One region of the Pantoea sp. SGAir0184 genome, then DNA from elsewhere that is predicted to be linked to it. Evidence: predicted binding sites of a transcription regulator. Region 1 holds the regulator's gene; each other region holds the start of a gene.
What was found. The regulator PurR, encoded in region 1, represses purine synthesis genes. The targets are predictions, from matches to a motif close to CANGCAAACGTTTGCNTG.
Positions count from the first base shown of each region.

Region 2: a site for PurR is predicted at 3,670-3,687, ahead of C1N60_RS17855 (nucleoside-specific channel-forming protein Tsx). Genes of this name have one in related genera too.
Region 3: a site for PurR is predicted at 2,414-2,431, ahead of C1N60_RS20010 (NCS2 family permease). Genes of this name have one in related genera too.
Region 4: a site for PurR is predicted at 1,961-1,978, ahead of gcvT (glycine cleavage system aminomethyltransferase GcvT). Genes of this name have one in related genera too.

Region 1 is NZ_CP028050.1:2,384,038-2,391,302, reverse strand. It holds gene cfa (cyclopropane fatty acyl phospholipid synthase) at 1-818, opposite strand, end outside; gene punC (purine nucleoside transporter PunC) at 1,129-2,331, opposite strand; gene punR (DNA-binding transcriptional activator PunR) at 2,441-3,352, shown strand; gene purR (HTH-type transcriptional repressor PurR) at 3,349-4,374, opposite strand; gene C1N60_RS11190 (cytochrome bd-I oxidase subunit CydH) at 4,648-4,737, shown strand; gene C1N60_RS11185 (C40 family peptidase) at 4,794-5,585, opposite strand; gene C1N60_RS11180 (Grx4 family monothiol glutaredoxin) at 5,952-6,284, shown strand; gene rnt (ribonuclease T) at 6,338-7,006, opposite strand; gene gloA (lactoylglutathione lyase) at 7,115-7,265, opposite strand, start outside.
Region 2 is NZ_CP028050.1:3,752,988-3,760,252, forward strand. It holds gene C1N60_RS17835 (LysR family transcriptional regulator) at 25-915, opposite strand; gene C1N60_RS17840 (helix-turn-helix domain-containing protein) at 1,024-1,392, opposite strand; gene C1N60_RS17845 (response regulator) at 1,582-2,241, shown strand; gene C1N60_RS17850 (sensor histidine kinase) at 2,238-3,596, shown strand; gene C1N60_RS17855 (nucleoside-specific channel-forming protein Tsx) at 3,928-4,794, shown strand; gene yjdN (VOC family metalloprotein YjdN) at 4,840-5,277, opposite strand; gene C1N60_RS17865 (LysR family transcriptional regulator) at 5,349-6,248, opposite strand; gene C1N60_RS17870 (amidohydrolase) at 6,362-7,265, shown strand, end outside.
Region 3 is NZ_CP028050.1:4,230,742-4,238,006, reverse strand. It holds gene C1N60_RS20015 (4'-phosphopantetheinyl transferase family protein) at 240-1,004, shown strand; gene C1N60_RS20010 (NCS2 family permease) at 1,032-2,345, opposite strand; gene yieH (6-phosphogluconate phosphatase) at 2,497-3,159, shown strand; gene C1N60_RS20000 (MFS transporter) at 3,308-4,546, opposite strand; gene phoU (phosphate signaling complex protein PhoU) at 4,666-5,400, opposite strand; gene pstB (phosphate ABC transporter ATP-binding protein PstB) at 5,415-6,188, opposite strand; gene pstA (phosphate ABC transporter permease PstA) at 6,233-7,120, opposite strand; gene pstC (phosphate ABC transporter permease PstC) at 7,117-7,265, opposite strand, start outside.
Region 4 is NZ_CP028050.1:884,146-891,410, forward strand. It holds gene ubiH (2-octaprenyl-6-methoxyphenyl hydroxylase) at 1-255, shown strand, start outside; gene ubiI (FAD-dependent 2-octaprenylphenol hydroxylase) at 276-1,478, shown strand; gene gcvT (glycine cleavage system aminomethyltransferase GcvT) at 2,033-3,130, shown strand; gene gcvH (glycine cleavage system protein GcvH) at 3,153-3,539, shown strand; gene gcvP (aminomethyl-transferring glycine dehydrogenase) at 3,638-6,511, shown strand; gene C1N60_RS04050 (SDR family oxidoreductase) at 6,585-7,265, shown strand, end outside.

The sequences.
Region 1 (7,265 bases):
GTTCTGATCGCCCCAATGGTGTGCAGCAAAAACAGGCCTTCCGGTTTCAGGTTACGATCAACCACATCGAAGTAGGTGGCATAGTTTTTCGGCCCGACGTGTTCGAACATGCCCACCGACACGATGCGGTCAAACTGCTGGTTCAAATCACGGTAATCCTGCAGCAGAATGGTCACATCCAGACCGGCACAGCGCTGCTGCGCCATTTTCTGCTGCTCGGCAGAGATAGTCACGCCATGCACTTTCACCCCGTAATGACGCGCGGCGAATTCCGCCAGTCCGCCCCAGCCGCAGCCGATATCAAGTAGCGTCATGCCCGGCTCAAGCTGCAGCTTGCGGCAGATCATATCCAGCTTGTCCTGCTGTGCCTGCTCCAGCGTTTCCGCGCTTTTCCAGTAGCCGCAGGAGTACTGCATAAACGGATCGAGCATCAGTGAAAACAGGTCGTTGCCAAGATCGTAGTGCTCTTTACCAACAATCCAGGCGCGTTTCTTTGACTGCAGATTGGTGAGGCGCGCCGCAGCAATGCGCAGCGTGTCTTTAAAATGGTGCGGTAACTGCTTATCCAGATGATGTTTCAGCACGCGGTGGAAGAACATATCCAGACGTTCGCACTCCCACCAGCCGTCCATGTAGCTTTCACCGAGGCCCAGCGATCCCTCCTGCAGGACCCGTTTGAAAAAATCCGCATGTCTGACCTGAATATCCCAGGGGCGTGTGCCGTTGATGTGAATGTCCGCCCGCTCCAGTAATTCATGGGCGATACGAAACCATTGGTTTTCTTCAAGGCTCACTTCTTCTATACACGATGAACTCATAGCTTCTCCATCACCTTTCCGATTTGAACCTGAGAAAAAGAATAGTCAAATTCCTCAGGCCTGTGAGAGAACTCACGGAAAATCCGTGCGCCAGATAGCCGACGTATTACAGAGGTATGAATCTGAATAGAAATGTCTGCCACAACTCCGGAGGTGAATATCGTGCAGACGCCATCCCAGCGACAGTGTCGCTAAAAAATACGCTCATTATGTTATTGATTTGTTGCAGAAATGCTGACCTACTGAGTATATGCTCACGCAGGTCAGTATTCAATGGCTTATCGTTAGTTTGCTAACGATAATCGTTGCCTTAGCAATTATCTTCGCAGGGACGGGAAGCGTGAGCAATATCACTTTGTGCGCTGGCGCTGCGCTGCCACAGGAAACCGGCCCAGGCGAGGATCACTGTCGCCACCATGACCAGCGTAGTATGTAACAGCGCCTGCTGCAGACCGGCGGAAACAATCAGGCTGGCGAGGAAGCATAAGCCCAGCTGCAGCAGATTCTGCAGGCCGGCCGCTTTGCCGGTGGCCTGCGGGAACGGGGCGAGGGCGCTGGACACCACAATCGGGTAAATCGCGCCATTGGCCAGCGCCATGCCGCAGAACGGCAGCAGCAGAGCCACCAGCGGCGGCGTAGTCATCAGCGCCACCGCAAACAGGCCCAGAATGCTTAGGCTGTAAATCATCAGCAACCACGGCAGCAGCTGCGCACCCTGAAAGCGATTCAGCAGTGCGCGACAGCTAAATCCGCCCAGCAGGAAGGCGATGGTCTGCGGAATATAGCTCAGGCCAATGTCCGCCGGGCTCAGACCCGCGGCGGCGAGGATAAACGGCGAGCCGGTCAGCCAGGCGAAGAAACTGGCGGAGCAGGCCGCATAAATCAGTACGTTACCGCTGTAAATACGCGTCGCCAGCAGCGTCAGCCAGCCCGGCTGTGGCGCGCTGTCGTGGCGCGCACGCGGCGCGCTGGCCAGTTTCAGCGTGCCGAACAGCAGCACCAGCGTCACCAGCGTGAGCGCGACGAAGATGGCGCGCCAGTGAAAATGGGCCATCAGCCAGGCGCCCAGCAGCGGCGCCAGCGCCGGTGACAGCGCCACCAGCGGCATAATCGTGGCAAACACTTTGTTGGCTTTGGCCTGCGGATAGCGATCAACCACCAGCGCCTGCCAGCTCACCGCTGCGGCGCACACGCCTACCGCCTGCACAAAACGCAGCGCCAGCATCAGCCAGACGTTAGTCACCCACAGCATGGCAAGACAGCTCAGCGCAAACAGGCTCAGGCCCGCCAGCAGAATGGGTTTACGGCCGAAGCGGTCCGACAGCACGCCCCACAGCACCTGCGCACAGGCAAAGCCGCCCAGAAACAGGCTCAGGCTGGCGCTGATGGTGCCCGGTGCGGAAGCAAAGTCGCGCTGCATGGCGCCGAAGGCGGGTAAATACATATCGGTGGCCAGAAAGCCGAGCATGCTCAGCACGGCAAGGTAAGGCAGAAATCCTTTGGATGACAGCATGGTTTTTCTCATTCGGCAGGTTGAACGGCGGGGAGTGTAAAAGGGTGCAGCGGGCTTTGTGAAACGCTAATATTTGCAGGGTGCTGTTAAAATTTTTGATGGGAAAACTATGTGGTCGGAATATGCACTTGAGGTGGTGGACGCGGTAGCGCGCACCGGCAGTTTTAGCGCGGCGGCGCAGGAGCTGCACCGCGTGCCCTCTGCCATCAGCTATACCGTGCGCCAGCTGGAAGGCTGGCTGGCGGTACCGCTGTTTGAGCGGCAGCATCGCGAAGTGGTGCTGACGGCAGCAGGCGAGCATTTTGTGCGTGAAGGGCGTTCTGTTATCAAAAAAATGCTGGCCACGCGCCGCCAGTGTCAGCAGCTGGCTAATGGCTGGCGCGGTCAGCTCAGTATCGCGGTAGATTGCATCGTCAAACCGCAGCGCACCCGCCAGCTGGTAAAGGATTTTTACCGCCATTTCCCCGATATGGAGCTGATCATCAGCTACGAAGTATTTAACGGCGTGTGGGACGCGCTGGCTGATGGTCGTGTCGATGTGGCGATTGGCGCCACCCAGGCCATTCCGGTCGGCGGCCGCTTCGCCTTTCAGGATATGGGCGCGCTCAACTGGCGCTGCGTGGTGAGTCCGCAGCATGCGCTGGCCCACAGTCCGCAGCTGGACGACGAAACCCTGCGCGCCTGGCCGTCGCTGGTGCTGGAAGATACGTCGCGCGCGCTGCCGCGCCGCATGACGTGGACGCTGGATAACCAGCGGCGGCTGGTGGTGCCGGAGTGGGAAACCGGGCTGGATTGCCTGCAGGCTGGATTGTGCGTGGGCATGGTGCCGGGACACCTGGCGCGCCCGCTGCTGGACAGCGGCGCGCTGGTGGAGCTGGCGTTGCCGCAGCCGTTTCCGGACAGCCCGTGTTGCGTCAGCTGGTCTGAGCAGCGCGCGTCACCGGCGCTGGCGTGGTTACTGGAATATCTGGGCGATGCGGAGACGCTGAACCACGAGTGGCTCAGCGAGAAGGTGGCTTAACGGCGGTAATCGCGGAACGGGCCATCGGCCACGGAGCGGCGCTCAATCAGCGTGGGCTGCACTTCAATGGTCTGCGGCTCTTCGCGTTTGCTGGTGATGCGGTCCAGCAGCATCTCCAGTGCCTTTTCCCCCAGCTGCGCTTTCGGCTGGTGCACGGTTGTCAGCGCCGGGGTGAAGTAGCGCGCGTTGCGCACATTGTCATAGCCAATTACCGAAATATCCTGCGGCACGCGCAGTCCCATCTCGTCGGCCGCGCAAATCGCGCCCATCGCCATGATATCGCCGCCGCAGAACACCGCCGTCGGGCGCTGTTTCTGGTTCAGGATCTGCTGCATTGCCTGATAACCTGACTCCGGTTCGAAGTCACCCTGCACAATCCACTCGGGACGGACGCTGATGCCCGCTTCCTGCATCGCCTGCAGAAAACCCGCATGACGGCCGCCACCGGTGTTGCGCTCCATCTGGCCAGGGATAGCACCGATATCGCGATGGCCGCGCTCAATCAGGTATCGCCCGGCGAGGTAACCGCCGTGGAACGCATTGTCCTGCACGGTATCGGTAAAGTCCCCGCGCGATTCGCCCCAGTCCATGACCACCATCGGGATATTGCGGTTCTCTTCCAGCATCTGCAGCAGATCGTCGGGATATTCGGAGCACATGACCAGCAGGCCATCGACGCGCTTTTGCGCCATCATTGACAAATAGGCACGCTGTTTTTGCAGATCGTTATGCGCGTTGCCAAGAATCAGCGTGTAACCACGCTCAAAGCAGTGATTCTCCACGGCTTCAATAATTTCGGCGAAGTAGGGCGCTTCGCTGGAGGTCGCCAGCAGGCCCAGCGTCTTGGTGTGATTCACCTTCAGGCTGCGGGCCACCGCGCTCGGTGAGTAGTGCAGCGCTTTAATCGCTTCCCATACGGCGTTACGCGTCTCTTCCGCGACAAAACGCGTTTTGTTGATGACATGCGAAACCGTGGTGGTTGAGACCCCGGCGCGTTTCGCCACATCTTTAATGGTTGCCATGAAAATGGTACTCCTGGGCTTATCGCAACTTACTGATAAGTATATTGTTAAACGTTTGCGTCTGCTAATGGTTTTGCGCCCTGAATATCAGGGCTAATCTGCTTAATCGGGCAGGAAAACATCCTTCAGCAGGCTGTCAATGCAGCATGCGCTAAATCTGTTGCGCAACGAAAGGCGGCGATTCTAGCAAGCCGGGGCGGATAACACGAGATTTTTGCCCATCACTGTGCGAAAATTATTTAACCATGCAAACTGTGTGACTAAGGAGTTGTGATGAGTACCGATTTAAAACTGGCATTGACCACCACCGCCGCTGCTCTGCTGATGATTATTGCCTTTAGCTTTACCGCCATTCTGCATTAATAAAAAAGCCGGTGCTGCTGAACAGCCACCGGCTTTTTTGTTGCGCAACGCTGAGCTTAGCGCACGGTTTTCGGCGTCATCATACGGCGTGCGCCAACGTAATGCTTCTGCCAGTAATCCTCGCCCAGCGCGCTAATCTGGATATCCTTACCGGTGCGCGGAGACTGAATGAATTTACCATTGCCCAGATAAACCCCGACATGGTCGGCGGTGCCGCGGTTGTTGATGCGGAAGAACACCAGATCGCCTTTCTCCAGCATCTCGCGCTTGATCGGCGCGGCGTCGCGCAGGTGATACATCTCATTGGCGGTACGGGGAAATTTAAACTTCACCAGATCTTTGTAGGCGTACCACACTAAACCACTGCAGTCGAAACCGGTGTGCGGTGAGGTGCCTCCCCACTGATACGGTTTACCCAGCTGGCCCATCAGTTTCGTCATCGCGGTTTCACGTGCTTTTTGATAGCGCAGGCGGTGGGCTTTGCTCATTTTAATGCCGCTCAGCTGCTGCACTTCATCATCAACGGCAACGTCACGCGATTTTTTCGCCAGCCGCTGATGACCATATTTTTTCGCACTGAGCTTAAGTGAGGATTTGCGCTGGGTGGTGTGCTGAAGTACCGTTTCGCTTTTGTGCTGTTTTTTCAGCCTGAACTTCTGTACCGACGTCAGGCGTGACTTTTTGCTGGTGGTTTTCACCGGGCGTCGTTTGCGACGCTCATCGTCACGCGCGTTCTTTTTCTCCGCTTTCTGCAAACTGGCATTAACCGGCGCATGCGGAGAAGCCGCCGCCACATTAAAGAACAGTTGGGCAAAAGCCAGTATGAAAAGCGTAATCAGTAAACGCATAGTCCGGTTACAGGTTAAGCCGTCGGCAGAAAGCCAGACCGCGGTAAAGTTAGAAAAATCTGATCGACGATCAGCACCGGGGCAATTCTAATCCACTTTTTTTGCAAAAGGTAAGGTCTTTTTCCATTAATCTGTCACGGTACTGAAAGTGGGGCAAAAATGAGCGATTTCAGCTGTTTAACCCAGCGGAATTATTGCTAATTATTAATTGATTAATGCTTATTAATGATATGAAAATGTTATTCGTGGCGCGCGAACTTAACAAACATGGCGATATGCGCCGGCTAAGGCAAAATCCCGTTTTCAGTCGCGGGGCGAAGTCGCTACAATAAACAAACACGAAGTGAAGGATTAAGGAAGGCAAAAATGAGTACTGTTGAAAAAATTCAGCGCCAGATCGCAGAAAACCCGATCCTGCTGTACATGAAAGGTTCGCCAAAACTGCCAAGCTGCGGTTTCTCTGCGCAGGCGGTACAGGCGCTGTCTGCCTGTGGTGAGCGCTTTGCGTACGTAGACATTCTGCAAAATCCGGATATCCGCGCTGAGTTACCGAAATACGCCAACTGGCCAACTTTCCCGCAGCTGTGGGTGGATGGCGAGCTGGTCGGCGGCTGTGACATCATCGTTGAGATGTTCCAGCGCGGCGAACTGCAACCGCTGATCAAAGAGACCGCTGAGAAGCACAAAGAAGCAGAATAAGAAAAAGGCCGACAGCAGTGTCGGCCTTTTTTTTGGCTGCGGTCTGACGGGCCTCAGGCTGAGGCATCGTCTTCGGCCGGCTCTTCACTCACCGCCAGCGGCCAGCCGCCGAGGCGTTTCCAGCGATTTACCAGTTCGCAAAACAGCGTGGCGGTCTGTTCGGTATCGTACAGCGCCGAGTGCGCCTGAGTGCTGTCAAAATCTATCCCCGCCGCTTTACAGGCCTTCGCCAGTACCGTTTGTCCCAGCACCAGCCCGCTCAGCGCGGCGGTGTCAAAGGTGGCGAACGGGTGAAACGGGTTACGCTTCATGCCGGTGCGCTCTGCCGCCGCCATCAGAAAATTATGATCAAAGGTGGCATTGTGCGCCACGATAATCGCCCGGTTACAGCCGCTGTCTTTGGTGCCTTTACGCACCATTTTGAAAATGGCGTGCAGCGCCTCATATTCACTCACCGCGCCGCGCAGCGGATTGCTGGGGTCGATGCCGGTAAACGCCAGCGCTTCGGGATTGAGAATCGCCCCTTCGAACGGCTCCACGTGGAAATGCAGGGTTTCATCGCGGTGCAGCCAGCCATCCTCATCCATTTTTAACGTGGTGGCGGCGATTTCCAGCAGCGCATCGGTTTGCGCATTAAAACCGGCGGTTTCAACGTCAATCACCACAGGATAAAAACCACGGAAGCGTTGATGGAGAGCGTTTAAGGCGTTCGATTCAGACATCAGGATCTCATTGCAGGAAATGGGGCAGCGCGCATTATGGCAAAAATCGGCGCAGGGTGCAGCAGGAGAGGGAAGTCAGCCCGCAAATTAGCAGGCTGACTAACGGCATTAGTTGCCGAGGCCGTGACCGGCGTGTTTGTTTTCGATCAGCTCGATTTTGTAGCCGTCCGGATCTTCCACGAAAGCGATGATGGTGCTGCCGCCTTTTACCGGGCCGGCTTCACGCGTGACGTTACCGCCCGCCTGACGGATGCGGTCG
Region 2 (7,265 bases), 1.4 Mb from region 1:
GCTATTGTTGCCAGAAAACAACAATCACGGCGCACCCAGCGTAGTGATCAGCGCGTCGCAGAGCAAGGTGACCGGTGACGAGGGCTGCGGCTGCTCTTTCAGCAGCAGGTAACTGTGCAGGCGATCCATCTGCCATTCCGGCAGCACCTGCTGAATCTCGCCGCGCGCCAGCGCCTCCTGCGTCATATAGGCCGGCAGATACGCCACGCCGGTTCCGGCCAGGGCCGCATTGAGCAGCGCCATGCTGTTATTCGCGCGAAAGCGGCTGTGCACATCCAGCGCCAGGCGCTGCTTATCACGGCGAAACGGCAACGCCGCCGTGTGTGCCGGGCCGTGAAACAGCAGCAGATCGTGGCGCATCAGACGTTCAGGATGATCGATGGTCGGATGCGCGGCCAGATACGCTGGCGACGCATACAGTCCCCAGTCAATGCTGCTCAGCTCGCGGTAGTTCGCCACCTCCGGCGCACGTGCGCGGATCACAATCGCCACGTCCGCACTGGGCTGCGGATCGTCGCTGGTGGTCAGTTCGAGATCGACGTTGATGTGAATATGACGGCGGATAAAGGTGTTCAGCGTCGGCACCACGCACTGACAGCCGAAGGTGATCGGCGCCTGCAACCGCACGTTGCCGGCAGGCTGCTGATGCACCTGCTGCACAAACGCATCGGCGCGATGCATCTCTTCCAGCATGCGGGTGCAAAACGGATAGTAAGCCTGGCCCAGCTCGGTCAGCGCCACCTTGCGCGTGGTGCGCTGCAGCAGTTTGATACCCAGCCGCACCTCCAGCCGGGCGATTTCGCGGCTGACGTGCGATTTTGATACCCCCAGCGTACGGGCCGCTTCGCTGAAGCTTTGCCGCTCAACGACGCGTGCAAACAGCATCATGGCGGTGAGATTATCGCTGTTGTCCATGTTCTCTGGCTGATTCGAAAGAGTGAGAACCGCAGCTTAAAAGTAAACACGCGAATGCGCACCCGATTTCCCGTTACGCAGCGGCCACGGCAAATCGGGCGAGGGATGTCACACCGCCACCGCTAACGGAAACAGCAGGCGGTCCGGCTCGACGCGACGCTGACGCCGCAGCTGGCCTGGCGTGACGCGGAAATAATTTTTAAAGGTGCGGGTGTAAGCCTGTTGGGTATCAAAGCCGTAGCTCATCGCTACCTGCAAAATCGCCTCATCACTGTTGATCAGCGTGAGCGCTGACTCAGTCAGCCGGCGCTGGCGAATGTATTCTGCCAGTGAAAAACCGGTGTGCTGACGGAACAGACGTTGCAGATGCCAGCGGGAATATCCCGAGCGGCGTGCTACTTCATCCAGATGCAGATCGTGCCCTAAGTTTTTTTCAATCCACTCCAGCAAACTACGGATAAATTCGCGCTGATTCATGACTTCCTCCGGCGTCGGTAAAATGTCCAGTGACGTCACTGTAGCGCGTTAAATTTATCCCTTAATTAGCAGAAAATTAGCGCAGAATTAGCAAGCAAAAAAACGGCTTTCCCGACGAAACAGCGCACCAGGTTAATTCTGCGCTAATTATCGGGCGCTACACTGCGACAAGTTATTCAGGAGGGCATCATGCGTGTGCTGCTGGTAGAAGATGATGAAATGATCGGCGCCAACCTGCAGCAGGCGCTGGAGGCCGCCGGCTGGTCGGTGGACTGGGTGCGTGACGGCGTATTTGCCAGCAACGCCTGGCAGGAAGGCGGTTATACCTGCGTCCTGCTCGATCTCGGTTTACCGCGTGAAGATGGCATCAATGTGCTGCGCCGTGCGCGCACGCGCGGTGACATGACGCCGGTGCTGGTGCTGACCGCGCGTGATACCGTGCAGCAGCGCATCCAGGGCCTGGACAGTGGCGCCGATGACTACTTACTCAAACCCTTTGATCTGCAAGAGGTTCTGGCGCGTATGCGAGCCATCACCCGACGCCGCCACGGTGCGGCGGACTCCCTGCTGGGCAACGGCGACGTGCAGCTCGATATGATGACGCGTGAAGTGCTGTACAAAGGCCAGCGCGAGCAGCTAACCGCACGTGAATACGCCCTGCTCTATGCGCTGCTGGAACGCCCAGGGGCGATCCTGTCGCGTGAGCAGTTAGAAAACCGCATCTACGGCTGGGGCGAAGAGGTCACCAGCAACGCCGTGGACGTGCTGATTCACGGCATGCGGCGCAAACTCGATAACGAAGTGATTCGCAACGTGCGCGGTCTGGGCTGGCGGGTGCCGGCAATATGAGATCCTTTACGTTTATGCGGTCGCTGCGCAACAAACTGCTGGCCACGCTGGTGCTGCTGCATCTGGCGATGATCGGCGGTGTCACCTGGTATTTCTACCACTGCTATGGCGACATGATGGGCACCATGAAGGACGACCAGCTCGCCAAAATTGCCGATGCCTGGTCAAGCAGCCAGCGCATGCCGGCACTGATGCCGATGGTGATGCAGCAGGAGAAGCTGAAAAGTACCTATATCGTTCAGCTCTGGGACACCAATAATCACCTGCGCGCCAGTTCCTGGCCGGCGCTGCACGCGCCCCTGCAGAGCAAAAAAGGCTGGTCAGATTTAAAAGTTGGCGACTGCGGCGATGACTGCCAGTGGCGCGTTTACACCCGTCCCGGCGAGCTGGGCAGTGAGATCGGCAATATTCAGGTGCTGCACAACGTCGGCTATATGAAGAGCTTGATGGTGAAACGCGTACTCTCCGCCATCATTCCGCTCATCCTGATGATGCCGCTGTCGCTGCTGGTGATCTGGCTGGTGGTGCGGGCCATTACGCGCGATCTGCGCGTGGCGTCGCGCCAGATTGCGGCGCAGGAAACCCTGCATCCGCACAGCGTGTCGCCGGACGGTCTGCCGGACGAAGTGCTGCCGCTGGTCGATGCTTATAACTCGCTACTGGATAAACTACGCGCGGCCTGGTCGTCACAACGCCAGTTCCTTGAGGATGCCGCGCATGAACTGCGCACGCCGGTCACCGCCGTCACGTTACAGCTGGAGAACCTGCGTCAGCACATCCTGCCGGGCGAAGCCAGCCGCCAGTTTGATCAGCTGGAAGCGGGCGTCACGCGCACGCGCCATCTGGTGACGCAGTTGCTGAATATTTCACGCCAGGAGGATCAGTCCGTGGTCGCCAGCGTCGAGACCATTGAGCTTGATGACCTGCTGAAGGAGAGCATTGAGCAGCTGATGGTGGTGGCTGACAAGCGCGGCATTGATATCGGCTTCAACGGCACCGCGCACTATCGTCTGCACGCCAGCCGCTCCGATCTGCGCAGCCTGTTTGATAACCTGATCGGCAACGCCATGCTGCACACGCCGGAAGGCAGCCTGGTGGATGTGCTGCTGCATCGCGTCGGTCATCATACGGTAGTGGATATTGTCGATAACGGCCCCGGCATGCCGGAGTCGTTTATTGAGCGCGCCTTCGATCGCTTTACCCGCTCGCCGGATGTCCAGGCGCAGGGCAGCGGCTTGGGATTGTCGATCGTGCGCAGCGTGGCGCAAAAGCATCAGATGCAGGTGGCTCTGTCGAATTGCCTGAACCCGCAGGGTGAAGTGTGTGGCCTGCAGGTGCGCGTTACCCTACCCTGACGTCTTCCCTCCTCCGGCGCGATAATCCGCGCCGGCTATTTTCTTCTCCCGCCAGTTCTCTGCGTATCCCGACAACGTAAACGGTTGCGGGGTTCCGTTCGTTACACGGCCTTTATGTGATCAACCTCACATATTTACTGAATCGAAATGCAACACTTTTTGACAAACGTGATCAAAATCTATTTTCTATCGCTCTGTTACAGGCACATTACGCGGGCCTGAAAATCCGGCGCGTCAGACCGGCGACAACAGCACACTGCCCATCCCCTGGGATCGATTTCACCCGATCGCAGCATTTGCGCGGCGATCACGAGCAAGTGGTTAAAAAATAATGAAATTTAAAACACTGATAGCAGGGGCCTTACTGGCCAGTAGCTGGACCGGCGCCGCACAGGCGGCGGAAAGCGATCCGCAGTACCTTTCTGACTGGTGGCATCAGAGCGTGAACGTGGTAGGCAGTTATCACACCCGCTTCGGACCCCAGTTCAACAATGATGTGTATCTCGAATACGAAGCCTTTACTAAAAAGGACTGGTTTGATTTCTACGGCTACCTTGACCTGACCAACTTCTTTGGCGTGGGTAACAGCAATGCCAACGGTATTTTTGACCACGGTTCGCCGATGTTCATGGAAATTGAGCCACGCTTCTCCATCGATAAGCTGACCGGCACCAGCCTGGCATTCGGACCGTTCAAAGAGTGGTACTTCGCAAACAACTACATCTACGACATGGGTCGCAACAGCGATAGCCGTCAGAACACCTGGTACATGGGTCTGGGTACTGACATCGATACCCATAGCGATATCGGCCTGTCACTGAACGTGTACGCGAAATACCAGTGGGAAAACTACGGCGCGGCGAATGAAAATAGCTGGGATGGTTATCGCTTCAAGGTGAAATACTTTGTACCGATTACCGACCTGTGGGGCGGCAAGCTGAGCTATATCGGCTTCACCAACTTTGACTGGGGTTCCGATCTGCGTGACAAGTCTGACCGCTCGCGCACCAGCAACTCGATTGCTTCCAGCCACATTCTGTCGCTGAACTACGATCACTGGCATGTCTCTACCGTGGCGCGTTACTTCCACAATGGCGGCCAGTGGGCTGATGGTCAGGAGCTAAACTTCGGCAACGGTCCGTTTGAAGTGAAATCAACCGGCTGGGGTTACTACCTGGTGGTGGGTTACAACTTCTAAACCGCTTCCGGCGTGGCCGCTTACCATCGCGGCCACGCCAGTCTGTTACGCCTGTGGCTTCACCACGTTGATGCGCCATGGGATGCCAAACTTATCGATAAACATCCCGAAGCCGTTCGACCAGAAGGTTTTCTGCCATTCAGTGGTCACTTTGCCGCCCGCAGAGAGCTTATCAAACCAGGCTTTACCCTCCGCTTCATCTGGCGTGGCCAGGCTCACCGCATAACCGGCATGTTCGGACGCCGGTGGCTGAGCGGTATTGCCATCACTCAGCATCAGCTCGCCCTGACCAATGCGCAGATGCGCATGCATAATCTTTTCCGGCGGTAGCGGCGGCGCCGACCGATCGCCCACCTGTTCGCCCTGCTCCGGCATATCGCCAAACGTCATTTTTTGCAGAATTTCACCGCCGGTGGCTTCCAGATAGAAGGCAATTGCTTCTTCACAGCGGCCGTAGAGAAATAAATAAGGACTCACCTGCATCGTAACCTCCGTTGAGAGTGCGTAAACGCGTGTCGTACACCTAAAGTGTAGACGATGCAGTTTTTCGCCCGTCACGGCTGGCAGTAGCGGCGGAACAGCTGCGCCATGTAAGCGCTCATCGGCGTCAGCGCGGTGTCTTTACGCTGAATTAGATAAAAGGTGGCTTTCGGCAGCGGATCGTCGAGATCCAGCGCGATCAGCTGCCCGCCGTGCGTAGGGTCTTCAATCACGTCGCGCGAAATGATGCTGACAAAATCACTCTTCGCCACCAGGCTGGTGCAGGCCATAAAGGTCTCGCAGGTCACCGCGATTTTGGGTGCCATGCCGCGCTCACCGAACAGGTCATGCAGCAGTCGGTAATAACTGCCCTGCGGCGTCGGCATGGTCCAGTCGCAATGTTGCAACTCGGCCAGCGAGCGCGCATGCGCCATCGGATGCCCTTTACGCATCACCACCTGATACTCGCGCTGCATCAGCCGCTCGAAAATCAGCTCCTGATCGAAGTGATGCCGGTCGTAGGTATTGATGGTGAAATCCAGCGCGCCCTGACGCAGTTCATGCACCATCGACACCAGCTGGCCCTCAACGATACGCACTTTCACCAGTGGATACTCACGATGAAACTGGGTTATCACCTGCGGCATCACGGTACGCGCAATGCTGCCGCCCACCCCAATATTCACTTTGCCACCGGCCAGACCGAGCCGCTGCTGGATATCCTCCTGCGCCACACGCAGTTCCTCCAGCACCAGACAGGCATGACGAAAAAAGGTTTCACCGACATCGGTCAGCATCACGCCCTGCTGACGACGCTCGAACAGGCGCGCGCCCAGCACCAGCTCCAGTTCCTGAATCGCTTTGGTTAACGCCGGCTGTGACAGGCCCGACAGCCGGCTGGCGGCGCGAATACTGCCCTGGCGCGCCACGTCAACAAAGGCGCGCAGCTGATGAAGTTTGAGATTGGCCGCCATGATCAGGTGATAACCGTTGTCTATCGGTCACAAGATATTCGCATCTTATGCGCCTTAATACCATTGTGTAGATTCGGTTGAATGCATAAAAAACCAACACTAAGGAACAGCCGATGAACACCCTTTCCGACCTCGTCAACGCGCGGATACCGCAGATGCAGACATGGCGCCGCGACCTGCACCAGTATGCTGAATCCGGCTGGCTGGAGTTCCGCACCGCCACGCTGGTGGCGGAAGAGCTGCATCGTCTTGGTTATCAGCTGCAGCTGGGCCGTGAGGTGATTGATGCCGATGCGCGCATGGGTCTGCCGTCTGCTGAAGTGCTGGCGCAGCAGGAAGCGCGGGCGCTGCAGCAGGGCGCATTGCCACAATGGCTGCCCCACTTCTCCGGCGGTTTCTGCGGCGTGGTGGCAACGCTGGACACCGGACGTCCCGGTCCGGTGATGGGCTTTCGTGTTGATATGGACGCGCTCGACCAGACGGAAAGCGCCGCCGCCGATCACCTGCCGACGCGCGAAGGCTTCGCCTCGTGCAATCCCGGCATGATGCACGCCTGCGGCCACGACGGTCACACCACCATAGGTCTGGCGCTGGCGGGCGTGCTGATGGCGATGAAGCACCAGCTGAGCGGTCGCATAAAACTCATTTTTCAGCCGGCCGAAGAAGGCGTACGCGGTGCCAAAGCCATGGTGGCCGCGGGCGTACTTGATGATGTCGATCTGTTCACCGCCATTCACCTTGGAACCGGCGTGCCGCCGGGCGAGATCGTCTGCGGCAGCGACAGCTTTCTCGCCACGACCAAGCTGGACGTGCGTTTTACCGGGGTCGGCGCGCATGCCGGTGGCAAACCGGAAGAGGGACGCAACGCGCTGCTGGCGGCGGCGCAGGCCACGCTGGCGCTGCACACTCTGCCGCAGCACAGCGGCGGCGTGGCGCGCGTTAACGTTGGTGTCTTACAGGCCGGCAGCGGACGCAACGTAGTGCCGGATGTTGCGCTGATGAAGGTGGAAACGCGCG
Region 3 (7,265 bases), 1.8 Mb from region 1:
ATTTAAGCACTTCATTGTGCAGCTCTTTCCTGTCCAAATCCTACACCACATCCGCCGCTTCGGCACCCCATCCGACACCAATGTGCAAAAGCCTCATATTCAATTGCAGCTCATGGCAATGAGATTCGCCTCGTCCTTATCTGAATTTACTGGCTATCCAGCGTAAGCCGGATGCAAACCCATGAGAAAATTCTTACAATAGCCCTGATGATTATCCGACCATTTTCACGGAGCGACAGATGGCTAGTCATTTTGTTCGTTGGGTGGTTAACCCGCCCCTCACCCCAGAGACCATGCGGGTTCCACAGGATGTGATGACCAGCGCCGGGCACCTGCCTGATAAGCGCCGCGGCCGCTTTCTTGCCGCACGCGCGCTGCTGGCCCAGCTGATGCTGCGCGTCTATGGTATTCGTGACCTGCCGCCGCTGATCGCCAGCAGCAGCGGTCGTCCCTGCTTTGCCGATCCTAATCTGCCTGACTTCAGTATCTCCTATGCCGGTAACATGGTCGGCGTGCTGCTGGCAGAAGAAGGCGGGCGCGCTGGCCTGGATATAGAAATCGTTCGGGCGCATAGCCGCCAGGCGCAGGATGCCCTCACGCAGGGGCTGTCATCGGGTGAAAAGGCGTGGATTAACGCCCAGCAGGATTTTATGGAAGCGGTGACGCAGATCTGGACGCTACGCCAGAGCATCCTCAAACTGACCGGCGAAGCAGATAGCGGTATTGATGCGCTGCGGCTGCATCCGGCGGCCGGCCGGCTGCGATCCAGCGTCTATCCCGATATTCAGGCGGTGTGTGATGCCGAGCCGACGCTGGTGTGGTCCTGCGCGCTGTCGCCCGGCACTGAGCGTTTACGGCTGTGGGAGATTGATGCGCAGCAACAGTGGCAGTCGCTGCGCGATGTGGAGATGAGCAAACCCAACATCGGGCCGCGCACCCTGCGCCTCACCAGCCTGCCCGGCGAGCGTGTCGCCAGTCAGCCGGAAGTCAGGCATCCCGGATAACCAGGCCGCACCCGCGGCCTGTTGCGTTTAGTGCGCGTCGATAAAAGCGATTTTCAGCACAAATAGCAGCGCCACCACCACCACGCACGGGCTGATTTCACGCCAGCGTCCGGTACCGAGTTTCATCACGCAGTAAGAGATAAAACCGAGCGCAATACCTTCGGTGATCGAGAAGCTGAACGGCATCATCGCCGCCGTGACAAACGCCGGCACCGCTTCGGTCAGATCGTCCCAGCGCACGCGCGCCAGCGAAGCCGTCATCAGTACGCCGACATAAATCAGCGCGCCAGCCGCCGCATAGGCGGGCACCATGGCAGCCAGCGGCGACAGGAACATCACCAGCAGGAACAGGATGCCGGTCACTACCGCCATCAGGCCGGTACGGCCACCAATCGCCACGCCGGATGAGCTTTCGATGTACGCCGTCACCGAAGAGGTGCCGATCAGCGAACCGGTGACGGAGCTGATGCTATCCACGTACAGTGCCTGTTTCATGCGCGGAAAAGTACCTTTCTCATCGGTCAGGCCCGCTTTATCGGTTACGCCAATCAGCGTACCGGATGAGTCAAACAGATTGACCAGCATGAAGGCGAAGATCACGCCCGCCATGCTTACGTTGAACGCGCCTTTGATATCGACCTGGCCGACCACCGAGGTGATGGCCGGCGGCGCGGCGAACAGCCCGGTAAACTTCACGTCGCCCAGCAGCAGACCGATCGCGGTGGTCACGACGATAGAGACCAGCACCGCCGCGTGGATGTTGCGCGACGCCAGAATCGCAATGATAAAGAAGCCGAGCGCGCCGAGTAGCACGTTGTGCGAGGCCAGGTTGCCGACGGTCACGATGGTGTCCGCGTTGGGCACAATAATGCCGGCATTTTTCAGCCCCATCATGGCGATGAACAGACCGATACCGGCGGTGATGCCCACGCGCAGGCTGAGCGGAATATTGGCGATCATCCAGTAGCGTACGCGCAGCAGCGTCAGGATCAGCAGCCCCAGCGCGCCCCAGAAGATCGCGCCCATACCAACCTGCCACGAGTAGCCCATCGCACCCACCACCACAAAGGCAAAGAAGGCGTTGAGGCCCATGGCCGGTGCCAGCGCCACCGGCAGATTGGCCACCAGCCCCATCAGGATGCTGCCGAACGCAGCAATCACGCAGGTGGTGACAAACACCGCCTGGGTGTCCATGCCTGCGGCACCAAGAATTTGCGGGTTAACGAAGACGATATACACCATCGTCAGGAAAGTAGTGAAACCGGCAATCACTTCAGTGCGCGCGGTGGTTCCGTGTTCCTGCAGCCTGAAAATACGCTGCAAAAGGCCCTGCTCGTTCATTTCGCTGTTCCGATGAAAAATTTATCGCCGCGTATCCTATAGACTTTAGCGCCGCAAAACACTGATTTTTCGCAACCGGTTGCCTGGGGTCGCTTTCTGCGCTGAGTGCGCTAGAGTGACAGCTTATTGTTTACTAAAAGGATGAGGCGCGATGTCAGTTGAATGTATCTTTTTTGATTGCGACGGCACGCTGGTCGACAGCGAAGTGATCTGCACGCAGTCCTACGTCAACACCTTTGCCCGTTACGGTATCGAACTCTCGCTGCAGCAGATGTTTGAGCAGTACAAAGGGGTGAAGCTTTACGACATCATCCGCGATGTGACGGCACAGCATCAGGTGACACTGCCGCTGGCTGAGGTGGAGAGTGCCTACCGCGCGGAAGTGGCGCGCCTGTTTGATCTTGATCTGCAGCCGATTGCCGGCGCCAGAGCGCTGGTGGAGCGCGTGAAGGTGCCGATGTGCGTGGTGTCGAACGGTACGGTGAAGAAGATGGAGCATTCACTGGGGCTGACCGGCATGCTGCCGTATCTGAGCGGACGCCTGTACAGCGGCTATGACATTAATCACTGGAAGCCGGATCCGGAGCTGATGTATCACGCGGCGGAACAGATGCAGGTGCCGATTGAAAAGTGCATTCTGGTGGATGATTCAGAGGCTGGCGCGCGGGCTGGCATCGCCGCTGGCATACCGGTGTTTTACTACTGTGCCGATGCACACAATCCGGTGATTGATCACCCGCTGGTGACGCGTTTTGACGATATGGCGCAGCTGCCAGCGCTGTGGCGTGCGCGTGGCTGGGATGTGGTCAGGTAAGTGCGCGCAGCCCCCTCATCCCAGCCTTCTCCCGCCAGCGGGAGAAGGGGCCGATCGAGCGGGGTTGAACAAAAGTGCCCACCCACATACCGCACCAGACGGTTCCCTCTCCCGTTTGCGGGAGAGGGTTAGGGTGAGGGGGAAAAAATCACCCAATCGCGCCCAGCGAATCCTCATTGCCCTGGCTTTTTGGCAGCAGGAACAGCGTGGCGACAATATCCAGCAGGTAAATCAGCGCCAGCAGCGTAATCGCAGCGGTGAACGAAATATGCGTGGCCAGCATGCCGATCACCAGCGGGCCGAAACCGCCGACGCCGCGGCCGAGGTTGAACAACACATTCTGCGCGGTGGCGCGCGCCTGCGGTGGGAAAGTGTCCGAGATCAGCGCGCCGTAGCCGCCAATCATGCCGTTAACAAACATCCCCATGATGGCACCGGTAAACAGCATCACCGTCGGGTCGCGCAGCTGGGCGTAAACCACCACCATCGCCACGGCGCCAAACTGGTACAGCAGGAAAATCTTCCAGCGCGCAAAGCGGTCCGCCAGCACGCCGAACAGCCAGATGCCGAACGTCATGCCCACTACCGTAACGGCCGTCCACAGGCCGGATTTGGTCAGGCTGAAGCCGAAGCTGGAAGAGAGATAACTTGGCATCCAGATCATCAGGCCGTAATAGCCAAAATTCTGCACCGAACAAAGAATCAAAATGCCGAGGCTAGCTTTGCTGGTGGCGCGATCGGCAAACAGCAGTTTAATGCGCGCGGAAAAGGAGAGCTGCGGAGTTTTTTCCACATGGCGGGTGAAGGCTTCCGGCTCGCCCATACTGCGGCGAATCACAAACGACACCAGCGCCGGCAGCAGGCCAACCAGGAACATACCGCGCCAGCCAATCACGCTCAGCAGCGGCGGTGTGATAAAGGCCGCCAGCAATACGCCGAGCTGCCAGCCGATACCGACCCACGCCGAGGCGCGGTTACGCTTCTCCTTCGGCCAGGCTTCGGCAATCAGCGCCATGCCGATGCCAAACTCACCGCCCAACCCCATGCCGGCCAGCGTACGATACGCCAGCAGATCCCAGTAGCCCTGCGCCACGGCGCACAGCCCGGTGAACAGCGAGAACATCAGGATCGTCACGGTCAGAATGCGGATGCGGCCGTAGCGATCGCTCAGATGACCAAACACAATGCCGCCGACCACCGCGCCGATCAGCGTCCAGGTCACCAGCGAACCGGCCTGCGACGCATCCAGCGCCAGCGACACGCTGATCGCCGGCAGCATAAATCCCAGAATCAGCAGATCAAATCCATCCATGGCATAGCCGCTGACGGCAGCCACCATCGCTTTCGCCGGCGTAACGGCGGTTTTGTTGTTATTTGCAGAGGACATAAAACAGCACCTGGCAGAAAAATGTGCGCCAAGTATAAAGAGAGCGGCAGGTTGAGAACAGGCAGAAATCAAGCGCACTGCCTGTCAGCCTCAGCGCTAACAGGCAGTCATCACGTCAATCAGGAGGGTTTATTGCTGCCGTCGTCGCCCGACAGCAGTTCATCCAGCTTGTCACCGCCAACGTGACGGAAATCCTGACCTTTCACGAAATAGAAGATAATTTCGCAGATGTTCTGGCAGCGGTCACCGATGCGCTCGATGGCGCGCGCGCAGAACAGCGCGGTGAGCACGCTGGGAATGGTGCGCGGATCTTCCATCATGTAGGTCATCAGCTGGCGCACAATACCTTCGTACTCTTTATCCACCTTTTTGTCTTCGCGGTAGATCTTGATGGCTTCATTGAGATCCATGCGCGCGAAGGCATCCAGCACGTCGTGCAGCATCTGCACGGTGTGATGCCCGAGCGACTCAAGGCTCACCAGCAGCGGCAGATGCTGCTGACCAAACTTCTCCAGCGCGGTACGGCTGATCTTCTCCGCCACGTCGCCGATGCGTTCCAGCTCCGAAATGGTTTTGATGATCGCCATCACCAGACGCAGGTCGCTGGCGGTAGGCTGACGCTTGGCGATGATGCGCACACAGGCTTCATCGATCTCCACTTCCATCATGTTGACCTTCTGGTCACCGTCAATCACCCGGCGCGCCAGTTCGCCATCCTGGTTATGCATCGCGGTGATGGCATCGGTAAGCTGCTGCTCCACCATGCCACCCATGATCATCACCTGAGTACGAATGTGCTCCAGCTCCGCGTTGAACTGACCGGAGATATGTTTGTTCAGATTTAAATTATCCATGTTTCTCTCCTGAATCAGCCGTAACGACCGGTGATGTAATCTTCTGTCTGCTTCTGCGCTGGCTTGGTAAACAGCGTGTCGGTGTCGCTGAACTCAATCAGCTCGCCCAGATACATAAACGCCGTGTGATCGGAACAGCGCGCCGCCTGCTGCATGTTATGAGTCACGATGACCACGGTGTAATCCTGCTTCAGCTCGGTGATCAGCTCTTCGATGCGTCCGGTAGAGATCGGATCCAGCGCCGAACATGGCTCATCCAGCAGCAGCACTTCCGGGCGAATCGCGATGCCGCGCGCGATGCACAGGCGCTGCTGCTGACCGCCGGAGAGACTGTAACCGCTCTGGTGCAGCTTGTCTTTGGTTTCATTCCACAGCGCGGCTTTGCTCAGCGCCCACTGCACGCGCTCATCCATATCGGCACGCGACAGCTTCTCAAACAGCCGCACGCCAAAGGCGATGTTGTCATAAATCGACATCGGAAACGGCGTCGGCTTCTGGAACACCATGCCGACGCGCGCGCGCAGCAGGGCGATATCCTGATGCGATGCCAGAATGTTGTCGCCATCCAGCAGAATTTCACCCTCAGCACGCTGCTCCGGATAGAGCGAGTACATTTTGTTGAAGGTGCGCAGCAGGGTGGATTTGCCGCAGCCCGACGGACCGATAAACGCCGTCACCTGGTTTTTGGCGATATCCAGATTAATGTTCTTCAGCGCGTGGAACTTACCGTAGTGGAAGTTCAGATTGCGCACCTGAATTTTACCGGCAGAAGGAGTTGCCATACTCATTGCTCATCTCTCATGTGCAGCGCCGCCGAAGCCGCGCCGGAAAATTAGTGTTTGCCTTTGGCGAAAATCACGCGCGCCACGATGTTCAGCAGCAGCACGCACAGCGTAATAATCAGCACACCGGCCCACGCCAGGCTCTGCCATTCGGCAAACGGGCTCATGGCGAATTTGAAGATGGTCACCGGCAGGTTGGCCAGCGGCTGCATCATGTCGGTGCTCCAGAACTGGTTCGACAGCGCGGTGAACAGCAGCGGTGCGGTTTCACCGGCAATGCGCGCAATCGCCAGCAGCACACCGGTAATGATGCCGGAGACCGAGGCTTTCAGCGTAATAGCTGAGATCATCTTCCACTTCGGCGTGCCCAGCGCATAAGCCGCTTCACGCATGCTGTCCGGCACCAGCCGCAGCATGTTCTCGGTGGTACGAATCACAATAGGCACCTGTAGCAGCGCCAGCGCTATCACACCGGCCCAGCCGGAGAAGTGCTGCATCTGCGCCACCACGATGGTGTACACGAACAGGCCGACCACAATTGACGGTGCGGACAGCAGGATGTCGTTGATGAAGCGAATCACTTCCGCCAGCCAGTGCTTGCGGCCATATTCTGCCAGGTAGATACCCGCCAGAATGCCCAGCGGCGTGCCAAAGAAGGTGGACCAGAAGATCAGCAGGCCGCTGCCCGCCAGGGCGTTCGCCAGACCACCGCCCGCGGTGTTGGGCGGCGGCGTGGATTCGGTTAACAGCGTCCAGCTCAGGCCATCGATCCCTTTCGTGACGGTGGTGAACAAAATCCAGATCAGCCAGAACAGGCCGAACGCCATGGTCAGCAGCGAGAGCGTCAGGGCAATTTTGTTTTTGGTGCTGCGCCACGCCTGCATTTTACGGCGTGAGGCTTCCAGCTCGGCGCGCGCCTGCATTTCTATTGCTGTCATGAACGGGCTCCTTCACTCTTCGCCAGACGCAGGATCATCAGTTTGGAGATCGCCAGAACGATAAAGGTAATCACGAACAGAATCAGGCCAAGCTCCATCAGCGCCGCCACGTGCACGCCGGATTCGGCTTCGGCGAACTCGTTCG
Region 4 (7,265 bases), 1.5 Mb from region 1:
CTGGCGGAAACCCTTGCGGCGGCGCATCGTCATCAGCAGGATCCGGGCAGCCACGCGGTGTTGCACCATTTTGCTGCGCGCCGCCAGCCGGATCGTGCGGCGACCATTGGCGTCACCGACGGTCTGGTGCGGCTGTTCGCCAACCGTTATGCCCCGCTGGTGGCAGGACGAAATCTTGGGCTGGTGGCAATGGACTACCTGCCATGGCTGCGAAACCCACTTGCCGTGCGCACGCTCGGCTGGGTTAAGCGTTAAGCATGAATTAAGGGGCAGCAATGCAAACATTTGATGTGGCGATTGCCGGTGGCGGCATGGTCGGTCTGGCGGTGGCCTGTGGCTTACAGGGCAGCGGCCTGCGCGTTGCGGTGCTGGAAAAAGCGCCTGAGCCACAATTTGATGCGGCGGCGCCAGCGTCGGTTCGCGTCTCGGCCATCAACGCCGCCAGCGAGCGTCTGCTGCAAAAACTCGATGTCTGGTCCACCATTCTCGCGCTGCGCGCCAGCGCGTATCACGGCATGGAAGTGTGGGATCAGGACAGCTTTGGCTCGATCAGCTTTGATGACGAGCAACAGGGGCTGTCGCACCTCGGACATATCATTGAAAACGAGGTGATTCACAGTGCGCTGTGGCAGCGCGCCAGCCAGTGTAGCGACGTGACGCTGATTGCGCCGGCTCAGCTGCAGCAGGTGGCGTTTGGCGATAACGAAGCCTTTATTACCCTGCAGGACGGCAGCATGATGAGCGCGCGCCTGCTGATTGCTGCGGACGGGGCCAACTCGTGGCTGCGTGACAAAGCGGATATCCCGATCACCTTCTGGGATTACGAACATCACGCGCTGGTGGCCAATGTACGCACCGATATGCCGCACGATGCCATCGCGCGCCAGGTGTTCCACGGCGACGGCATTCTGGCCTTCCTGCCGATGCAGAATCCGCACCTGTGCTCCATCGTCTGGTCGCTGTCACCGCAGGAAGCGGCGCGACTGCAATCCATGCCGGAAGCGCTGTTTAACCAGCAGCTGTCGGTGGCATTCGATATGCGCCTTGGTCTTTGCCAGGTGGAAAGCGAACGTAAAACCTTTCCGCTGACGGCGCGTTACGCCCGCAACTTTGCTGCGCACCGGCTGGCGCTGGTGGGCGATGCGGCGCATACCATCCATCCGCTGGCCGGGCAGGGGGTTAACCTCGGCTTTATGGATGCCGCCGAGCTGATTGGTGAAATCCGCCGTCTGCATCAGCAGGGCAAAGATATCGGCCAGCATCTCTATTTGCGGCGTTATGAACGCAGCCGCAAGCACAGCGCAGCGCTGATGCTGGCCGGCATGCAGGGTTTCCGTGAGCTGTTTGCCGGGCACCATCCGGCAAAAAAACTGCTGCGCGACGTCGGGCTGAAGCTGGCCGACACGCTGCCTGGCGTGAAGCCGTTACTGCTGAAGCAGGCCATGGGCCTCAACGACCTGCCCGGCTGGATCCGCTAACCCTCCTTATTACGGCACCGTTTCAGGTGCCGTTTTTCCTGCACTGACGTTACGCGATCCCCTCAAGGGTGGGCGTGGCAGTCGGCTGCCGCTTATGAATCACCGAACTGCACAGCGTTGTCCCTACCCATCGCGACCCTGTGCGCACCCGGTAACGTCACTGCAAAACCCGCCCCGGCACCATTATTGTGCATCGCTGCACCCAAATTGCCCTTCATTTGATTTATTCTAATTTCAGGCCTCAATTCGCATTACTTTAACTAATCCAAAATGTTTCTCGCCCCCGAACCATTTCCCTTGTCTGCGGCACGGCTTCCATTATTCGGCTGAATTACTGCGCAACAGGTGAATTATATGCGCGGTAAATCACATAAATGCAGTGAGATATGCTGGCGTGGCTGCCGGGGCAGCACAAAGGATGATAAGGTTTCACCCTCGTTTTCCTTATGGTTAATTGCCGTATTCGGTGGTAACTTCAGCGTAAAGAGAACGTTTGCGTCGCTCAAAACTGACGGCGCAGGCGCGTCACACTCACTTGTCTTCACAGGATGGTTATGACTCAGCAAACGCCTCTATTCGAACAGCATCAGGCCTGCGGTGCCCGCATGGTGGACTTCCACGGCTGGATGATGCCGCTGCACTACGGCTCGCAAATGGATGAACACCACGCGGTGCGCAACGATGCCGGAATGTTTGACGTTTCCCACATGACCATTGTCGATCTGCACGGCGCGCGCACCCGTGAATTTCTGCGTTACCTGCTAGCCAACGACGTCGCCAAACTGACTCAGCCCGGCAAAGCCCTCTATACCGGCATGCTGAATGCTTCAGCTGGCGTCATTGATGACTTAATTGTTTACTTTATGAGCGAGGATTTCTTCCGCCTGGTGGTCAACTCCGCCACGCGCGAGAAGGATCTGGCGTGGATCGCTGAGCATGCGCAGCCGTTTGGGGTTGCGCTCACCGAGCGTGACGATCTGGCGCTGATCGCCGTTCAGGGACCGAACGCGCAGCAAAAAGCACAGAGCCTGTTTAGCGCGGCACAGCGTGACGCGGTTGCAGGCATGAAGCCGTTCTTTGGCGTACAGGCCGGCGATCTGTTTATCGCCACGACCGGTTATACCGGTGAAGCCGGTTATGAAATCGCCCTGCCTGCCGCTCAGGCCGCAGATTTCTGGCAGCAGCTGCTGGCCGCGGGCGTGAAACCAGCCGGACTGGGCGCACGCGATACGCTGCGTCTCGAAGCTGGCATGAATCTGTATGGTCAGGAGATGGATGAAGGCGTTTCGCCGCTGGCCGCCAACATGGGCTGGACCATCAGCTGGGAGCCCGGCGACCGTGATTTCATTGGCCGTGAAGCGCTGGAAGCGCAGCGCGAGAACGGCACGGAAAAACTGGTCGGGCTGGTGATGACCGAAAAAGGCGTGCTGCGTAACGGTCTGACGGTGCGCTTTACCGATGCGCAGGGCCAGCCGCAGCAGGGCATCATTACCAGCGGCTCCTTCTCGCCAACGCTGGGCTATAGCATTGCGCTGGCGCGCGTGCCGGCCAGTATCGGTGAGCAGGCGATTGTTGAAATCCGCAATCGTGAAATGCCGGTGAAAGTGACTAAACCTATTTTTGTTCGCGCCGGCAAGCCGGTCGCTCAGTAATTTTTTTTCAGGAGAAATGGCGATGAGCAATGTGCCAAATGAATTGAAGTACCGTGATAGCCACGAGTGGGTGCGTAAAGAAGCTGACGGTACGTTTACCGTGGGCATCACCGAACACGCGCAGGAACTGCTGGGCGACATGGTGTTTGTCGACCTGCCTGACGTGGGCGCCAGCTTTGCCGTCGGTGACGACTGTGCGGTAGCCGAATCCGTGAAAGCGGCATCGGATATCTATGCCCCGCTGAGCGGTGAAATCGTGGCGGTCAACGAAGAGCTGGGCGATGCCCCGGAGCTGGTGAACAGCGAACCGTACGCCGCCGGCTGGCTGTTCCGCATCAAAGCCAGCGACGAGTCCGAGCTCGACGCGATGCTCGATGCCGAGGCCTATAAAAAGTCCATCGACGAGTAACCGGTAGTCTCGGAAGGTGCCGCACTGCGGTGCCTTCTTTTTTATCTGCCTGATTTAATGCCATTTTGTCACCCAGCCCGATTCAGGATGTACTGTAAATGACCCAGACTCTCAGCCAGCTCGAACATAACGGTGCTTTTATTGAGCGCCATATCGGTCCTGATGCCGCGCAGCAGGCCACCATGCTGGAAGCGATTGGTGCCAGCTCGCTGGCTTCGCTGATCGCTTCAATTGTGCCTGCTGATATCCAGCTGCCAGGCCCGCCGGCGGTAGGCGATGCCGCGACTGAACAGCAGGCGCTGGCAGAGCTGAAAGCCATTGCCAGCCAGAATCAGCGTTACAAATCCTGGATTGGAATGGGTTACAGCGCCGTGATCACCCCGCCGGTGATTCTGCGCAACATGCTGGAAAACCCGGGCTGGTACACGGCGTACACGCCGTATCAGCCGGAAGTGTCGCAGGGCCGTCTGGAAGCGCTGCTCAATTTCCAGACCCTGACGCTCGATCTCACCGGGCTGGATATCGCTTCAGCTTCGCTGCTGGATGAAGCCACCGCGGCCGCCGAAGCGATGGCGATGGCTAAACGCGTCAGCAAGCTGAAAAACGCGACCAAATTCTTTATCGCCGATGACATCCATCCGCAAACGCTGGATGTGGTGCGCACCCGCGCTGAAACCTTTGGCTTTGAGCTGATTATTGATCGCGCCGAAAAAGCCCGCGAGCACGACGATCTGTTTGGCGTGCTGCTGCAGCAGGTCGGTACCAGCGGAGAAGTGCACGACTACCGTGAACTGATTGCTGAGCTGAAAAGCCGCAAAGTGGTGGTGAGCGTGGCGGCGGATTTCATGGCGCTGGTGCAGCTGGAAGCGCCGGGCAAACAGGGTGCTGATATCGTCTTTGGTTCCGCCCAGCGCTTTGGCGTACCGATGGGCTACGGCGGTCCGCACGCGGCCTTCTTTGCCAGCCGTGATGAGCACAAGCGCTCCATGCCGGGCCGTATCATCGGTGTGTCACGCGATGCCGCAGGTAACACTGCACTGCGCATGGCGATGCAGACGCGCGAACAGCATATCCGCCGTGAGAAAGCCAACTCCAACATCTGTACCTCACAGGTGCTGCTGGCGAATATCGCCGGCCTGTACGCGGTTTACCATGGCCCGGCCGGACTGAAGCGCATCGCCTCGCGCATTCACCGTCTGACCTCGATTCTGGCAGCAGGCCTGCAAAACGGCGGCCTGAAGCTGCGCCATCACAGCTGGTTCGATACGCTGACCGTTGAAGTCGCGGACAAAGCGGCGGTGCTGAACCGTGCGCTGAGCTTCGGCGTCAATCTGCGCAGCGATATCCTCAATGCGGTTGGTATCACGCTGGATGAAACCACCACGCGTGAAGACGTGCTGGCGCTGTTTGCCATTCTGCTGGGTGACGCGCACGGTCAGGATATCGAGGCGCTGGACGCCGCGGTGGCGGCGGAAAACAGCGCTATTCCGGCAGGCCAGCAGCGTACCAGCGAATTCCTTACCCATCCGGTGTTCAACCGTCATCACAGCGAAACTGAGATGATGCGCTACATGCACAGCCTGGAGAAAAAGGATCTGGCGCTGAATCAGGCGATGATCCCGCTCGGCTCATGCACCATGAAACTGAATGCCGCCGCCGAAATGATTCCGATCACCTGGCCGGAATTTGCTGAACTGCACCCGTTCTGCCCGGCAGAGCAGGCGAGCGGTTATCTGCAGATGATCGGTCAGCTGTCCCAGTGGCTGGTCCAGCTCACCGGTTACGATGCGCTGTGCATGCAGCCGAACTCTGGTGCGCAGGGCGAATACGCCGGTCTGCTGGCCATCCGTCGCTATCATGAGAGCCGTAATGAAGCGGGCCGCACGATCTGTCTGATCCCGAGCTCGGCGCACGGCACCAACCCGGCGTCCGCGCAGATGGCGGGCATGGCGGTGGTGGTGGTGGCCTGTGATAAGCAGGGCAACATCGATCTCGGCGATCTGCGTGAAAAAGCAGCGCAGGCCGGTGACGCGCTGTCGTGCATCATGGTGACCTACCCGTCGACGCACGGCGTCTACGAAGAGACCATTCGCGAAGTGTGCCAGATCGTGCATCAGTACGGCGGCCAGGTGTACCTCGACGGCGCAAACATGAACGCGCAGGTTGGGATCACCACGCCTGGCTACATTGGCGCTGACGTGTCGCATCTCAACCTGCACAAAACCTTCTGCATTCCGCACGGCGGTGGCGGTCCGGGCATGGGGCCGATCGGGGTGAAGGCGCATCTGGCGCCATTCGTACCGGGCCACAGCGTGGTGCAGATTGACGGCGTGCTGACCCAGCAGGGCGCGGTTTCTGCGGCGCCGTTCGGCAGCGCATCTATTCTGCCCATCAGCTGGATGTACATTCGCATGATGGGTGCCGAAGGGCTGAAGCAGGCCAGCTCGGTGGCGATTCTCAACGCCAACTACATCGCCAGCCGGCTGCAGTCGGCGTACCCGATTCTGTACGCCGGCCGCGACGGTCGCGTGGCACATGAGTGCATTCTCGACATTCGTCCGCTGAAAGAGCAGACCGGCATCAGCGAGCTGGATATCGCGAAACGCCTGATCGACTATGGCTTCCATGCGCCGACCATGTCGTTCCCGGTCGCCGGCACGCTGATGGTCGAGCCGACCGAATCCGAGAGCAAAATCGAGCTGGACCGCTTTATTGACGCGATGCTGGCGATCCGCATGGAAATCGATCGCGTAGCCGACGGTGAATGGCCGGCTGACGACAACCCGCTGGTGAATGCACCGCATACCCAGATGGAAATCGTCGGCGACTGGACTCATCCGTACAGCCGCGAGCTGGCGGTCTTCCCGGCCGGCAGCGCCAACAAATACTGGCCGACCGTTAAGCGTCTCGACGATGTGTTTGGCGATCGCAATGTGTTCTGTTCATGCGTTCCGATGAGCGAATACCAGTAATTTGCAGGCGTAATCCAAACCCTTCAGTAATACTAAAGGCCAATTTGTCGGCCTTTTTTTATGGGAGAAGCATATGAATCTGGCACTGGTCACCGGCGGTAGCCGCGGAATTGGACGGGCAACATCGCTGCTGCTGGCGCAGGCGGGTTATCGCGTGGCAATCAATTTCCGGCAGCGCGCAGCAGAAGCGTTGCAGGTGGTAGCAGATATCGAAGCGCAGGGCGGCAGCGCGTTTGCCTTACAGGCGGATATTGCCGATGAAGCGCAGGTGGTGCGCATGTTCCGCCAGCTGGATCAGCAGCCGTGCGCGCTGCGCGTGCTGGTGAATAACGCCGGTATTCTCTTCTCCCAGTGCCGGGTTGAGGATCTGGATGCTGCGCGCATTCAGCGCGTGCTGGCAACCAACGTCACCGGCACGTTTATCTGCTGCCGCGAAGCGGTAAAACGCATGAGCACCGCACACGGCGGCCAGGGCGGCGCCATTGTTAACGTCTCGTCAGCGGCCGCGCGTACCGGCTCGCCCAATGAGTATGTCGATTATGCGGCGTCGAAAGGCGCGATGGACACGCTGACCAGAGGATTGTCACTGGAAGTGGCGGCGCAGGGGATTCGCGTCAATAGCGTGCGGCCAGGGCTGATCTACACCGATATGCATGCCGACGGCGGCGAGCCGGGGCGCGTTGATCGTCTCGCGGCATCGCTGCCGATGCAGCGCGGCGGCCAGGCGGAGGAGGTCGCTGCCGCCATCGCCTGG